2 regions of the Pseudomonas sp. HP_01 genome follow, and region 2 is predicted to be linked to the other one. Evidence: predicted binding sites of a transcription regulator. Region 2 holds the regulator's gene; the other holds the start of a gene.
What was found. The regulator FliA, encoded in region 2, starts transcription of late flagellar genes. The targets are predictions, from matches to a motif close to CTAAAGTTTNNNNNNNNNNNGCCGNTAA.
Positions count from the first base shown of each region.

Region 1 (7,668 bases), on a different contig from region 2:
GCCTTTGTTGCCGATGGTGGCAGCGTCGTCGTAGGGACGCAGCACCCGGCCATCAAGGCGCCCGCGCAGGCGCTTGCCCTTGAGCTCGGGATAGATGCTGTCGAGGTTGACGATGATCAGGTCATCGGGCACGCCATACACCGCCACCGGATGCTCATCGTTGCGCTGCTCGCTGCCTTTATAGATGGGCTCGTAATAACCGGTGATCAGCCCGTTGGCGCCGTGCTCGGACGAACGCAGGCTGTAGACCTGCAGCTGATTCTTGAGAAAGTCGCGCACCGCCGCAGGGTTTTGCGGGACCTGGGCGGCGAGGGCGCACGTACCGCCCCAGACCGGGTCCTTGGCCAGGCGCTTGCACGCCGAGAACCAGCTGTTGTAGCCCGCCATCAGGTCGGTGTCGTTCACCGCCGGGAGTTTGTCCCACTCGACGCCGACGTAGGTCGTTGCTTCGGAGGGCTTGGTCTTCGGCGCGCCGCCGTCGCAGGCAGCGAGCAGGGCGATCAGTGGAGCGAGGCAAAATACGAAACGGCGCCAGTGCAGGCTTGTAGTGATCACGCGGGGTGTTTCCTGAAAATCATGCGAAGGCGGCTAGCTTGGTGAAAGCCGAGGGCTGCGTCAAATGGATGAGGGAATCATTTGCGTGAAAGCCGACATGACGGCCGCCTTACAGTCGACGCGCCGTAAAGCGCCGCGGATTTGCCGCCCAAAGGGCACTTTTTCGCCGTGAGCCGTTCTGACCTTCCCCGGGACGCGGCGATTGACGCGGCGTCCAGTTCGTTCAAGCTTGGGATTGATGCTCGCCGTGTTCTCTGTTTTATCCGTTGGCCGACGCCTGAGCCCGCTGTTTGCCCTGTGCATGCTCGGGCTCGGCGCTGCGGGTTGTACGCGCCAGGACGGCCGGGATGTCGCCACGCAGTTCAGCGAGACGCGTCCCCAGGAGTTCTTCCAGACCAGCGTGGACCGCATGGCGACGCTGTCCATGGCCGACAACCTCGACAGCCTTTACCTGCTGATGAACAAACTCTACCTGCGCAATCCCGGCGAGTGGCGCAAGTCCGGCTTCGTCGACGCTGCGGCTGCCGAACGCAACGTGCGACAGGCCATCGAGCAACAGAAGCCGTTGCCGCAGTTGGGCACGCGACGTGACCTGGCGGCGCTGAGCTACGCCCTGAGCCCGGAATTCCTTGGCGATCGCGTCGGCGCGTTCATTTATGCCATTGGCAGCATGCTGGTCACGGCCCACGGTGGGCGCCTCGAATTCTTCATGACCGACCAGATCAACCCGACGTTCGTCAACAATGCTGCGCGCAATATCGAGAAGGCTACCTGGCTGTTAAGCCAGCGGCAAAACGCCAATGGCGAGCTGCTGTTGTTCTCCAACGAGATTTCAGAGGAGGGCAGCAACCTCAGTTTCGCCACCGAATTCGGCAAGATCGTGGCGCGCCTGGATCTGCTCACCCAGATGCTCGACGAGCGATATAGACGCATCGGTTTGAATTACGCCCAGAGCCTGCTGTTCCTGAACTTCCTCCCGGTGCAGTGACGCCCCTGCTGCGCCGGGAAAAAACAATTTTCCGGCCCCTCATCCTTGTCGGCTTTCGGTCGATAGCTAATTTAGCGTTGCGCAAAACAACTACAAAATTCATGGCATGGGGTCGACGATGTTTAAAACAGTGCAGGCGCGCTATACGGTCATATTTGTGGCCTTGATGGTGGTGATCGCAGTGATCACCGAGCAGGGCATCGTCCACTTGGTGACGCCCAAGGTCCGCGCGACCCAGGAGCAGGTGGTGCTGGGCCAGGTTGATCAGATCGGCACGCGTATCCTGTCGGACCTGGCGCGTGTAGAGGCGCAGTCCCGGGCGATCACCCAGGCAGTGCCGCTGCTGGACAGCGATGGCATCGACAAAGTGCTGCCAGGCCTGGTCGATCAATACGGCGATCAGAAAGTCTTCGGCGGCGGCGTGTGGCCGATGCCGGACAAGCGCACCCCGGGGCGCAACAAACACAGTTCGTTTTTCCACCGTGACGGCAGTGGTCAGTTGGTGGTGAGCACGTTCTGGAACTCCGACCCTGCGCCCAATTACTGGGAACAGCCATGGCACCGCGCCGGGCAGAACGCACCCAAGGGCAAATGCGCCTGGGCGGCCGCCTATCAGGATGAAGCCAGCCCGCAGCCGCGCACCAACTGCGCCATGGGCATCTACAAGGATGGCGCGCTGTACGGCGTTTCGACCATCGACGTCACCCTTGGCTTCTTCAACGGCCTGATCCAGGAAAAGGAAAAAGACATTCAGGGTCAGGTGATGATCGTCGAGCGCGACGGCAAGATCCTCACTAACCAGAGCCGCATTCCCGGCGAAATCATCCTCAAGAACATCGCAGGCTTCAGTGGCGAGTCGATGTTCGCCAAGGCCATTCAGGACGGTCTGGGCAAGGTCTCTGGCGACGCTGTGTATTCCCGTGAATACATCGACCCGCAACTGGGTGACCTGACCTTCTTCCTGCGTCCGGTGGTGGGCACGCCGTGGATGATCGCCACCTCGCTGCCGACCGCCATGCTCACCGCCAGCAGCACCGAGGTGCTGAAAACCTTGGGCTGGCTGCAGATTCCACTGGTCATGCTGTTGCTGGTGGTGCTGGGTTTTGCCTTCCATCGCCTGCTGGCACGCTTGACGGTTTTGCGCACCAACATCGACGCGCTGTCCTCGGGCGAAGCCGACCTGACCCGCCGCATTCCGATCAAAGGCCAGGACGAACTGGACGCTGTCGGCCACTCGGTCAACAAGTTCATTGCCTTCCAGCAAGCCATGATTGTCGAAGTGCGCAGCGGTACCGAGCAGATCTCGGCCGGGCTGGTGCAGTTGCAGGATCAGTCGCGCAACATCAACCAGATCCTCAACCGCCACGCCTCGGAAACCGATCAGGCGGTGACCGCGATCAACGAGATGAGCGCCACCGCCGACAGCGTCGCCGAGAGCGCTACGCAGACGGCGAGCTTTACCCAATCGGCAAACGATGCCGCCCAGCGCTCCCGCGAAGTCGTCGACGAAGCGTCGGTCAGCGTGCGGGCCTTGGTGGCGGAAGTTGAAGACGCGACCAAATACGTGCAGGAAATGCAGGTCGACGCCAAGCGCATCACCGATGTGCTCGGGGTCATCGGCGGCATTGCTCAGCAAACCAACCTGTTGGCGCTCAACGCGGCCATCGAAGCGGCGCGGGCCGGCGAGCAGGGCCGGGGCTTTGCCGTGGTGGCCGACGAGGTGCGGGCGCTGGCCGGTCGCACCCAGCAGAGCACGTCGGAGATCAACGAGATGCTTGCGCGACTGGAGCAGGGCGTGAGCACCGCGGTGGGCGCGATGGAAAAAACCAAGGTCAGTTGCCAGTCGACGGCCGACCGTACCTCGCGGGTCAACGAGGGCCTGGACGGGATGGCCGGTTCAGTGCTGCGCATTCATGACCTGAGCGCGCACATTGCAACGGCGGCAGAAGAGCAGAGTGCGGTGACCGAAGAGATCAATCAGAACATGATCGCCATTCGGCACATGGTCGGCGAACTGGTGGGTTGTGGTCAGCAGACCGACACCAGCGTGGACGCGCTGATGGCTTCCAACGAGCGACTGGTGGCAATGATCGATCGCTTCAAGGTCCGCTAACCGGCAATCCATTCACACGCGCAAAGCAAAGCCGGAGCCCATGAAGCTCCGGCTTTTGCTTGGTGGGCTCAGTAGCTTTCGCCGCGAATGTATTCCTGCATTTTTTCGATCAGCCTGGCCTGTTCCGCAATAGCTGCCTTGACCAGGTCGCCGATGGACAGCAGACCGATCAGTTGGCCTTCGTCCACCACCGGTAAATGGCGCAATCGGCGGTCGGTCATGATGTTCATGCAGTGCTCGACCGTGTGCTGCGAACCCACGGTCTGTACGTCGTGGGTCATGATGTCGCTGATCGGGGTGCCGGCCGAGGCGCGGCCTTTGAGCTCCATCTTGCGGGCGTAATCCCGCTCGCTGACGATGCCGACTACCTTGCCATCGCGCACCACCGGCACGGCACCAATGTTTTTCTCGGCCATCAACTTGATCGCCTCGATGACCATCTGCCCGGGCCCGACGGTGTGGACGTCAGCGTGATGCGGGTCTTTCAACTTCAGTAGTTCGGCTACGGTCGTCATGCTGGCCTCTCCGGCGCGTTTCTTGTGAGCACGGCCAATCCGGCCGTGCATAGAGAATCGTCGAGAGATGGCATTCCGGCAAGTTTGAAAGCGCCATGCAGAGCCCCAAAAGCGTCATGCCGGCGGGCAGTTGCCGATTCTCTGAAAAGATCAGGCCGATCCGTCAGAGTGCTTGCGTCGGGGGCGAGAGATCACCGATTCGATGTTCTTGCGTCCTATCAGTAACGGGCTTTTGGCTTTGCGCGAGGCCGGCATGTCGGCCAGCCATTTGTACATCACCAGACAATCCACAAGCCCGAGCCGGGCATGGCGATAAGCGCGAGGCAGACGGCCGACGATCTCAAAACCGAGTTTCTGCCAGAGCGCGACGGCGACGTCGTTGGTGGCCACCACCGAGTTGAACTGCATGGCCGAAAATCCGCTGTCCAGCGCCAGCTGTTGGGAGTGCTCGCACATTAGGCGCGCGACGCCGCGACCGCGCGCGGCCGGGGTAACCATGTAGCCGCAGTTGCTGACATGACTGCCAGGGCCGGCCGCGTTGGCCTTGAGGTAATAGCTGCCGAGCAGCACGCCGTCTTCTTCGGCGATCAGCGTGTGCAGCGGGTATTCCAGCCACAGGTGCCGGGCTTGCTCGAAGGTCAGGTCGGGGGCATAGGCGTAGGTTTCCTGCGCCCGGACCACTGCCTGAAAGGTGGGCCAGAAGATCTCGAAGTCGTCGGCGGTCATGGGGCGGATGTGGATCATGGGGCGATTCCGGAATGCGAGGGAGATGCAGGTCTTACGAACAATGTGGTTCATGTGGGAGTGACCGGGGTGGCGCTCCACCTTGCTCACGAAGGCCGTTTCACTACCGCGAGATATACGTTGGCCGATCGGGCCTCTTCGCGAGCAAGCTCATTCCCACAGGGAGGTGCGGTATGGCGCCTGAAGTATGACAACAGGCGGATACAGTGTTATGAAACCACCCGATAACACGGCACGTAGGCCGCGCCGCCCGGCAGCTTCATCCGGTGCTGCTCGACGAAGGCCTGCAACAGCTTGTCCAGCGGCTGCATCACTTCAGCGTCACCGTGGATTTCATACGGGCCGTGCTCCTCGATCAGGCGAATGCCCTTGTCCTTGACGTTGCCGGCCACGATCCCGGAAAACGCCCGACGCAGGTTGGCCGCCAGTTCGTGGGGCGGCAGGTCGCGGCGCAGTTGCAGGCTGGCCATGTTGGCGTGGGTCGGATCGAAGGGGCGCTGGAAGCTCTCTTCGATCTTCAGCAGCCAGTTGAAGTGGAACGCGTCGGCGCGGTCGCGGCGGAACTGGCGCACCGAAGCAAGGCCAAGGGTCATCTGCCGCGCCACTTCCGACGGGTTGTCGATGATGATCTGGTAATGCTTGTGGGCTTCTTCGCCCAGGGTCGCGCTGACAAACGCGTGCAGTTGCTCCAGGTACGGAGCGGTGCTTTTCGGGCCGGTCAGGATGACCGGGAACGGCAGGTCCTGGTTGTCCGGGTGCATGAGGATGCCCAGCAGGTAGAGGAATTCCTCTGCCGTACCCGCGCCACCCGGGAAAATGATGATGCCGTGGCCGACCCGCACGAAGGCTTCCAGGCGCTTTTCGATGTCCGGCAGGATCACCAGCTCGTTGACGATCGGGTTCGGCGCTTCGGCCGCAATGATGCCCGGCTCGGTCAGGCCGAGATAACGACCGCCGGTGATGCGCTGCTTGGCGTGGGCAATGGTTGCGCCCTTCATCGGGCCTTTCATCACGCCAGGGCCACAGCCCGTGCAGATGTCCAGTTTGCGCAGGCCCAGCTCATGGCCGACTTTCTTGGTGTATTTGTATTCTTCGGTGTTGATGGAGTGGCCGCCCCAGCACACCACCATCTTCGGTTCGACGCCGGGGCGCAGGGTGCGGGCGTTGCGCAGCAAGTGGAAAACGTAATCGGTGATGCCCTGGGAGCTGCTCAGGTCGATGCGCTGGCTGTCGAGCTCGCTCTCGGTGTAGACGATGTCGCGCAAGGCGCTGAAGAGCATTTCCCGGGTGCTGGCGATCATCTCGCCGTCGACGAAGGCGTCGGCCGGAGCATTCAGCAGTTCAAGGCGCACGCCGCGGTCTTGCTGGTGGATGCGCACTTCGAAGTCCTGGTAGGCCTCGAGGATGGTCTTGGCGTTATCGACATGGGCGCCGGTATTGAGGATGGCCAGGGCGCACTGGCGGAACAGGGTGTAAATGCTGCCGGAGCCCGCGGCACTGAGCTGCTGGACTTCACGTTGCGACAGGGTTTCCAGGCTGCCCTTCGGGCTGACCGAAGCGTTGATGACGTGTCTTGGAGCCATTCTTGATTCCTTGAAAGCGGTGCCGGCCGCCGCGAGGGGGCAGGGCACGAATACAGTGAACGTTCGAGACGCTCACCCATGGGGCCATTTTTTACATCGGTTGGTCAGGAAAGCAAACGTTGTGAGCGTGAATCTGGAAATTTCCCGTGACCCCGGTATGCTGCTCCTCGACGCCCAGACCCATCGGCCTTCCCGACGCTATGATCTTCAACTTCATCATTTTTCTCCTGACCCTTGTCGCCATGGAAGGGGTCGGCTTCCTCGCCCACAAGTACGTCATGCACGGCTGGGGCTGGTGCCTGCACAAGTCCCACCACGAAGAACAGCTCGGCGCCTTCGAAACCAACGACCTCTATCTGCTGGCCCTGGCCCTGGTGGCGATCGCGCTGATCGTTGCCGGCAACAGCGGCCACGACCCGCTGCAATGGGTGGGCGCAGGCGTTGCGGCGTTCGGCTTGATTTACGTGCTGGTTCACGACGGCATGGTCCATCGCCACTGGCCCGCGCGACCGCGTCCGCGCAGTCGCTACCTCAAACGCCTTTATCACGCGCACTTGATGCACCACGCGGTCAAAGGCCGGCGCAACAGTGTGTCCTTCGGCTTCCTTTATGCGCCCTCGGCGGCCACCCTGAAAAAGCAGCTGCGCGATCGTCGTTCGGCCCCACGTGACGAGCGTTGCCGGGATCTCAGTGGCGCTGCCATGGGCACGGATCTGCAGAACGGCTGAACGGATGCCACGCCGAACCTGTCATTAATTTCATGTGCGTCGCGCTGTTCAGCGCTGCGTTGCTGTCGTAGAACTGACGGTCAGTCGGCTCACGCTGTTAACCCAACCGAATTTCTTCTCCGGAGAACCCCATGACTCAGGCATCGACACAGGCAACGGGCAAGACCATCACGTTCAAGCGCCCGGACGGCAAAGAACTGAGTGGCTATCTGGCCAGCCCGGCCAAGACCGAAGGCGCACCGGCGGTGGTGGTGATTCAGGAATGGTGGGGCCTGAACGATCAGATCCGTGGCGTGGCCGATCGGCTGGCGGCGTGCGGTTATCTGGCGCTGGTGCCCGATCTGTACCGTGGCGAAATGACGGTCGAGGAAGAAGAAGCCCATCACCTGATGGACAAACTCGACTTCGCCGACGCCGCCACCCAAGACATTCGCGGCGCGGT
Region 1 is NZ_JBTOPV010000011.1:4,169-11,836, reverse strand. It holds gene mltA (murein transglycosylase A) at 1-555, opposite strand, end outside; gene ACYAR8_RS08045 (hypothetical protein) at 857-1,543, shown strand; gene ACYAR8_RS08040 (methyl-accepting chemotaxis protein) at 1,662-3,656, shown strand; gene ACYAR8_RS08035 (CBS domain-containing protein) at 3,725-4,171, opposite strand; gene ACYAR8_RS08030 (GNAT family N-acetyltransferase) at 4,322-4,915, opposite strand; gene ppnN (nucleotide 5'-monophosphate nucleosidase PpnN) at 5,125-6,498, opposite strand; gene ACYAR8_RS08020 (sterol desaturase family protein) at 6,699-7,226, shown strand; gene ACYAR8_RS08015 (dienelactone hydrolase family protein) at 7,358-7,668, shown strand, end outside.
Region 1: ACYAR8_RS08040 (methyl-accepting chemotaxis protein) is a predicted target of FliA. The motif match lies at 1,582-1,609, and genes of this name have one in related genera.

Region 2 (7,668 bases):
GCGTCAAGACATCCATCAGCTGCAGGCCTCAACCAGGTGGCGCCCGATGTCGTCGAGGCTGTAGACGGCGTCGGCCAGTTCGGCTTTAACGATCGCCATGGGCATGCCGTAGATCACGCAGCTGGCTTCGTCCTGCGCCCAGATCTGGCTGCCGCTCTGTTTGAGCAGACGCGCGCCTTCACGGCCGTCAGCGCCCATCCCGGTGAGGACGACGGCGAGGACTTTGTCGCTGTAGGACTTTGCCGCCGAGCCGAACGTGATGTCGACGCATGGCTTGTAGTTCAAACGCTCGTCGCCCGGCAGGATTTTCACCGCGCCGCGACCGTCGACCATCATCTGCTTGCCGCCAGGCGCCAGCAGCGCCAGACCGGGACGCAGCATGTCGCCGTCTTCGGCTTCCTTGACGGTAATTCGGCAAAGCTTGTCGAGGCGCTCGGCGAAGGCTTTGGTGAACGCGGCCGGCATGTGCTGGATCAGCACGATGGGCGCCGGGAAGTTGGCCGGGAGTTGGGTCAGCACCCGCTGCAAGGCCACCGGGCCACCGGTAGACGTGCCGATCGCGACCAGTTTGTAGGCCTTGCGCTTGGGCACACCCGATGACGTTGGCGCGTGCTGATGGGACGCCGACGCGGTGGCGCGGGCAGGCGCAGGGGCTGGCGCCGAACGTGACACGCTCGGAGCGGCAGACGTGCTGCGCGGTGCAGTCGGTGCGGCAGACGGTGCCGGTGCCGACGTTGCAGCAGACGTGCTGGCGTAACCGCCGAAACGACGGTTGCTGCGGGAGATGCTGTGTACTTTCTCGCACAGCATCTGTTTGACCTTCTCGGGGTTACGCGAGATGTCTTCGAAATTTTTCGGCAGGAAATCCACCGCACCGGCGTCCAGCGCATCGAGGGTGACTCGGGCGCCTTCGTGGGTCAGGGAGGAGAACATCAATACCGGAGTCGGGCAGCGCTGCATGATGTGACGGACTGCGGTAATGCCATCCATCATCGGCATTTCGTAGTCCATGGTGATCACGTCAGGCTTGAGGGCCAGGGCTTGTTCAATGGCTTCCTTGCCATTGGTGGCGGTACCGACCACCTGGATCGTCGGATCTGAAGAGAGAATTTCCGAGACACGACGTCGGAAAAAACCCGAATCGTCCACGACGAGAACCTTGACTGCCATAAACACTCCAAAGAGCGCGCGCCACCCTGCGGGTCGGCGCGCCCTGAATCACGTAGCTTGGGTCACATTGGCGATAAGGGGCAGGCCAGTGGGACCGGTTTTCGCGCTTAAAACAGGACCCGCGGGACCTGTAGGACTTATACCTATAGGACCGGCTTTAGCCGGGAACCCGTCGGATGTCACACCGAGAAAATCCACGGTGTCTAGACCGGCCCTTTCCCGGCTAAAGCCGGTCCTACTCAGGAAAGCGTCGGATGCCACACCGCGAAATCTATGGTGTCCATACCGGCCTCTTCCCGGCTGAAGCCGGTCCCACTGAAACAACATCGCAAGGCGCCCTCCGCATGCTGTTAGTGGGACCGGCTTTAGCCGGGAAGGCGTCGGGTGTCACACCGAAAAATTCACAGTGTTTTCGCCGGCCTCTTCCCGGCTAAAGCCGGTCCCACAGAAAAACATCGACAGCCGCCTACCGAAGCTGATCCTGCTTAGCCGATCCGTCGTGCCGCGTAGCGCTTGAGCATGCTCGGAACATCGAGGATCAGTGCGATGCGACCGTCACCGGTGATGGTGGCGCCCGACATGCCCGGCGTGCCTTGCAGCATTTTGCCCAGCGGTTTGATGACCACTTCTTCCTGGCCGACCAACTGATCGACCACAAAGCCGATGCGTTGCGTGCCAACCGACAGGATCACCACGTGACCTTCGTGCTGCTCCTCGTGAGCCGCCGAGCTGACCAGCCAGCGCTTGAGGTAGAACAGTGGCAGCGCCTTGTCGCGGACGATGACCACTTCCTGACCGTCGACGACGTTGGTGGTCGACAGGTCCAGGTGGAAGATCTCGTTGACGTTGACCAGCGGGAACGCGAAGGCCTGGTTGCCGAGCATGACCATCAGCGTCGGCATGATCGCCAGGGTCAGCGGCACCTTGATGATGATCTTCGAACCCAGGCCTTTGGTGGAATCGATGCTGATCGAACCGTTGAGCTGGGCGATCTTGGTTTTCACCACGTCCATGCCCACGCCACGCCCGGACACATCGGAAATCTCGGTCTTGGTCGAGAAGCCCGGCGCGAAGATCAGGTTGTAGCAGTCGGTGTCGCTGAGGCGATCCGCTGCATCCTTGTCCATCACACCACGCTTGACCGCGATCGCACGCAGAACCGCAGGGTCCATGCCTTTGCCGTCATCGGAAATCGACAGCAGGATGTGATCGCCTTCCTGTTCGGCCGCCAGAATCACACGACCGTTGCGGGGCTTGCCCGACGCTTCCCGCTCTTCCGGCGACTCGATACCGTGATCGACCGCGTTGCGCACCAAGTGGACCAGCGGGTCGGCCAGGGCCTCGACGAGGTTCTTGTCCAGGTCGGTTTCTTCACCCACCAGTTCAAGGCTGATTTCTTTCTTCAGCTGACGTGCCAGATCGCGAACCAGTCGCGGGAAGCGACCGAACACTTTCTTGATCGGCTGCATGCGGGTCTTCATGACCGCGGTCTGCAGGTCAGCGGTGACCACGTCCAGGTTGGACACGGCCTTGGACATGGCTTCGTCGGCGCTGTTGGCGCCCAGACGCACGAGGCGGTTACGCACCAGCACCAGTTCGCCGACCATGTTCATGATCTCGTCCAGCCGCGCGGTGTCAACGCGCACGGTGGTTTCCGCTTCAGACTGCGGTTTTTCGCCAGGCGCGGGAGCAGCAGCACGCGCCGGTGCAGCGGCAGCGGCAGGAGCGGCTTTGGCCGGAACCGCCGCAGCAGGCGTCGTTTTGGCCGGTTCGGCTTTGGCGGCGGGTTCTGGCACCTTGGCCGGTGCAGCAGCAGAAGCAGCAGCAGCGACGGCAGGTTCAAACTTGCCTTTGCCGTGCAACTGATCCAGCAGGTCTTCGAATTCGTTATCGGTGATTTCATCCGCGGCAGCGGCTTTCGACGGGGCAGCGGGCGTAACCGGCGCGGCAGGAGCAGCAGCGGCAGGCGCAGCGGGCGCAGCAACGCCAACGGCATCTGCCGAGAACGAGCCTTTACCGTGCAACTGATCCAGCAGCGACTCGAATTCGTCGTCAGTGATTTCATCACTGGTCGGCGCGGCGGACGGCGTCACAGCCGCCGGCGGTTGCACGGCATCGACGGCGAACTGGCCTTTGCCATGCAGCTGATCGAGGAGTGATTCGAATTCGGCATCGGTGATTTCATCACTGGCCGCAGTGCCGCCCGCTGCAGCGGAAGCCGCCGCCGGTGCTGCTGCGACCGGTGCCGTTGCGACAGGTGCAGACGCAGCCGGCGCAGGAGCGCCTGCCGCTTGCGCCTTGACAGCGTTCAGCGAATCCAGAAGCTGTTCGAATTCGTGATCAGTAATGTCTTCGGACGGCGCTTCAGCAACCGGCTCTTCGACCACCGGTGCCGGAGCGACTTCATCTGCCGAGGCAGGCTCAGCGAGGCGAGCCAGCGCGGCCAGCAGTTCAGGTGTTGCAGGGGTAACGCTGGAGCGCTCACGCACTTGACCGAACATGCTGTTGACGGTGTCGAGTGCTTCGAGCACCACGTCCATGAGCTCCGAGTCAACGCGGCGTTCACCCTTGCGCAGGATGTCGAACACGTTCTCGGCGATGTGACAGCATTCAACCAGCTCGTTGAGCTGGAGGAAGCCGGCGCCCCCTTTTACAGTGTGAAAACCGCGAAAAATTGCATTGAGCAGGTCCGCATCGTCCGGCCGGCTTTCCAGCTCGACCAACTGCTCTGACAACAGCTCGAGAATCTCGCCGGCCTCTACCAGAAAATCCTGAAGGATTTCTTCATCGGCGCCGAAGCTCATTGGGGGGTGCTCCTAAAATTAACCGTCAAACCGATCCAGAGGCTGCACTGACGGCCTGCGCGCATTGCCTTCGCCGAAGCATTGGCGCGCGGGTCCAGCAGCCACTTTCACAGAAAACCTGAAGTCTGAAATCAGAATGACCGAATCAGAATCCGAGGCTGGATAGCAGATCGTCAACATCATCCTGTCCGGATACAACGTCTTCACGTTTATCGGCATGAATCTGCGGACCTTCACCCTTGGAGTGAAGTTTTTCTTCTTCTTTTTGCTGACGGAACACTTCCTGGTCGTGCTCGATGCCCGCGAAGCGGTCCACCTGGCTCGCCATGAGCACCAGCTTGAGCAGATTGCGCTCGACTTCGGTGACCAGCGTGGTCACGCGCTTGATCACCTGACCGGTGAGGTCCTGGTAATCCTGCGCCAGCAGAATGTCGTTCAGGTGCGCGGAGACTTCGGTCGTCTCCTTCTCGCTGCGGGTCAGGAACACATCGACGCGGCGGGCCAGATCACGAAACTCTTCGGCGCTGATTTCGCGGCGCATGAAGCGTCCCCAATCGGCGCTCAACGCCTTGGCGTCATCACTGAGCCCGTGCATCAACGGCGTGCTTTGCTCCACCAGGTCCATGGTCCGGTTGGCCGCGTTTTCGGTCAGCCTGACCACGTACGACAGCCGCTCGGTGGCGTCGGTGATCTGGGAGACCTCCTCGGCCTGCGGCATGTTCGGGTCGATCTGGAAGTTGACGATCGCGCTGTGCAACTCGCGCGTCAGTTTGCCGACTTCCTGATACAGGCCTCGGTCGCGGGTCTGGTTAAGCTCATGGATCAGTTGCACAGCGTCGCCGAACTTGCCTTTTTCAAGGCTCGCGACCAGCTCTTGTGCGTGTTTCTTCAGGGTTGACTCAAAGTCACCCATTGTCGAATCTTTGGAATCCATAGCGCCCTCGCAGCGGACATCAGCTATTGACGCGCTCAAATATCTTTTCGATTTTTTCTTTGAGCACTTGCGCGGTGAACGGCTTCACCACGTAGCCGTTCACACCGGCCTGAGCGGCTTCGATGATCTGCTCACGCTTGGCTTCGGCAGTAACCATCAGCACCGGCAGGCTGCGCAGACGCTCGTCGGCACGCACCTGACGCAACAGGTCGATGCCGGACATGCCGGGCATGTTCCAGTCAGTGACGAGGAAGTCAAAGGCGCCGCTTTGCAGCATCGGCAATGCGGTGAGACCGTCATCTGCTTCGGCCGTGTTGGTGAACCCAAGGTCACGCAACAGGTTTTTAATGATCCGCCGCATCGTTGAGAAGTCATCAACGATGAGGATTTTCATGTTCTTGTCCAATTCGACCTCCAAGCAGTCTTTAACGCGTGCAGCACCTGAACGCGCGTCCAATCAATACCGGCTGTGCCGAACATGAAGAGGGGGTTTGATCGACCGGGACGAGCGCAGCGAAACCGGATCATCTACGACCCGGTTCGACCGACTCCTGCCATGTCTCTTCTGCTTCCCGCTCACGTCTTGCACAGCCGGTCTTACAAGCAAAACACGCAGGCCTCACGGCCTGCGCCTGATTCACGAACGTGCGCGCCACTCGCCAAGACGACCGCGCAACCGCGCTGCGCATTGGCTGTGCAACTGACTGACCCGCGATTCGCTGACCCCCAGGACCTCACCGATTTCCTTGAGGTTCAGCTCTTCGTCGTAGTACAGCGACAACACCAGACGTTCACGTTCGGGCAAATTGGCGATGGCCTCGGCCAGCGCAGCCTGGAAGCGCTCGTCTTCCAGATCCCGCGACGGTTCGAGGGACTGGCTCGCGCCGTCCTCGTGCAGCCCTTCATGTTCGCCGTCCTGCAACAGGTCGTCGAAACTGAACAGGCGGCTGCCCAGGGTATCGTTCAAAATCCCGTAATAATCGTCGAGACTCATTTCAAGTTCGGCAGCAACCTCGTGATCTTTAGCGTCACGACCGGTTTTTGCTTCAATTGCACGAATTGCGTCGCTGACCATGCGCGTGTTGCGGTGGACCGAGCGCGGTGCCCAGTCCCCCTTGCGCACTTCGTCAAGCATCGCGCCACGGATACGAATACCCGCGTACGTCTCGAAGCTGGCCCCTTTGGTGGAGTCGTATTTGGTCGACACTTCGAGCAAACCAATCATGCCCGCCTGGATCAAGTCCTCGACCTGAACACTTGCTGGCAGACGCGCCAGCAAGTGGTAGGCGATTCGTTTGACCAGCGGGGCATAACGCTCGATCAGCTCATACTGGGAGTCTTTGGACGATTTGCTGTACATGCGATAGCCACTTGCTGTCATGAGACGGGCCCTGCGCTGGTGTGATGCACGAGGCGCTCTACGAAAAATTCCAGGTGACCGCGCGGGTTCGCCGGCAGCGGCCAAGTGTCGACTTTCTGCGCAATGGCCTTGAACGCCAGGGCACATTTGGAACGCGGAAACGCTTCGTACACGGCGCGCTGCTTCTGCACGGCCTTGCGTACGCACTCGTCGTACGGCACCGCGCCTACATACTGCAGGGCCACGTCGAGAAAACGGTCGGTGACTTTCGTCAGCTTGGCGAAGAGGTTGCGCCCTTCCTGCGGGCTCTGGGCCATGTTGGCCAGGACGCGGAAGCGGTTCATGCCGTAATCGCGGTTGAGCAGTTTGATCAGGGCGTAGGCGTCGGTGATCGACGTGGGCTCGTCGCACACCACCAGCAGCACTTCCTGGGCGGCGCGGACGAAGCTCACCACCGATTCGCCAATACCGGCGGCAGTATCGATGACCAGCACATCGAGGTTGTCGCCGATGTCACTGAAGGCCTGAATCAATCCGGCATGCTGCGCCGGGGTCAGGTGGACCATGCTCTGGGTGCCCGATGCCGCCGGCACAATGCGTACGCCGCCCGGCCCCTGCAGCAGGACATCGCGGAGCTCGCACCGCCCCTCCATGACGTCAGCCAGGGTGCGCTTGGGGGTCAGGCCCAACAATACGTCGACGTTGGCCAGACCCAGATCGGCGTCCAGCAGCATGACGCGACGTCCCAGCTCGGCCAGCGCCAGTGAAAGATTCACTGAAACGTTGGTCTTGCCTACGCCACCTTTGCCACCGGTTACCGCGATAACCTGTACGGGATGCATGCTGCCCATGTTAGTTGTTTACCTTGTCTTGCTTAGACCTAAGCCACATGTCGGGCTGCACGTTCAGTGCCTGAACAATGCCTGGCAGACCATCGATGCAGGAAAATTCCACTGTCATTTTCTCTACCTAGCCCGCGCGCTTGCCGGTGCTGTGATAAAGATCCGCAAACATATCCGCCATCGCTTCCTCGCTAGGCTCCTCCTGCATCTGCACGCTGACAGCCCGGCTCACCAATTGGTGCCGACGCGGCAAATGCAGATCGTCCGGTATCCGTGGGCCATCCGTCAGATAGGCCACAGGCAGTTCGTGTGTCACGGCCAGGCTGAGCACTTCGCCCAGGCTGGCCGTTTCGTCGAGCTTGGTCAGGATGCACCCGGCCAGGCCGCAACGTTTGTAACTGTGATAAGCCGCTGACAGCACCTGCTTCTGGCTGGTTGTTGCCAACACCAGGTAGTTGCGCGCCTTGATGCCACGGCCGGCGAGGGTTTCCAGTTGCAGACGCAGTGCCGGATCGCTGGCTTGCAGGCCGGCGGTGTCGATCAACACCACGCGCTTGC
Region 2 is NZ_JBTOPV010000022.1:47,332-54,999, reverse strand. It holds gene ACYAR8_RS13580 (flagellar motor protein) at 1-16, opposite strand, end outside; gene ACYAR8_RS13575 (protein-glutamate methylesterase/protein-glutamine glutaminase) at 16-1,170, opposite strand; gene ACYAR8_RS13570 (chemotaxis protein CheA) at 1,656-3,974, opposite strand; gene ACYAR8_RS13565 (protein phosphatase CheZ) at 4,120-4,908, opposite strand; gene ACYAR8_RS13560 (chemotaxis response regulator CheY) at 4,928-5,302, opposite strand; gene fliA (RNA polymerase sigma factor FliA) at 5,546-6,289, opposite strand; gene fleN (flagellar synthesis regulator FleN) at 6,286-7,119, opposite strand; gene flhF (flagellar biosynthesis protein FlhF) at 7,238-7,668, opposite strand, start outside.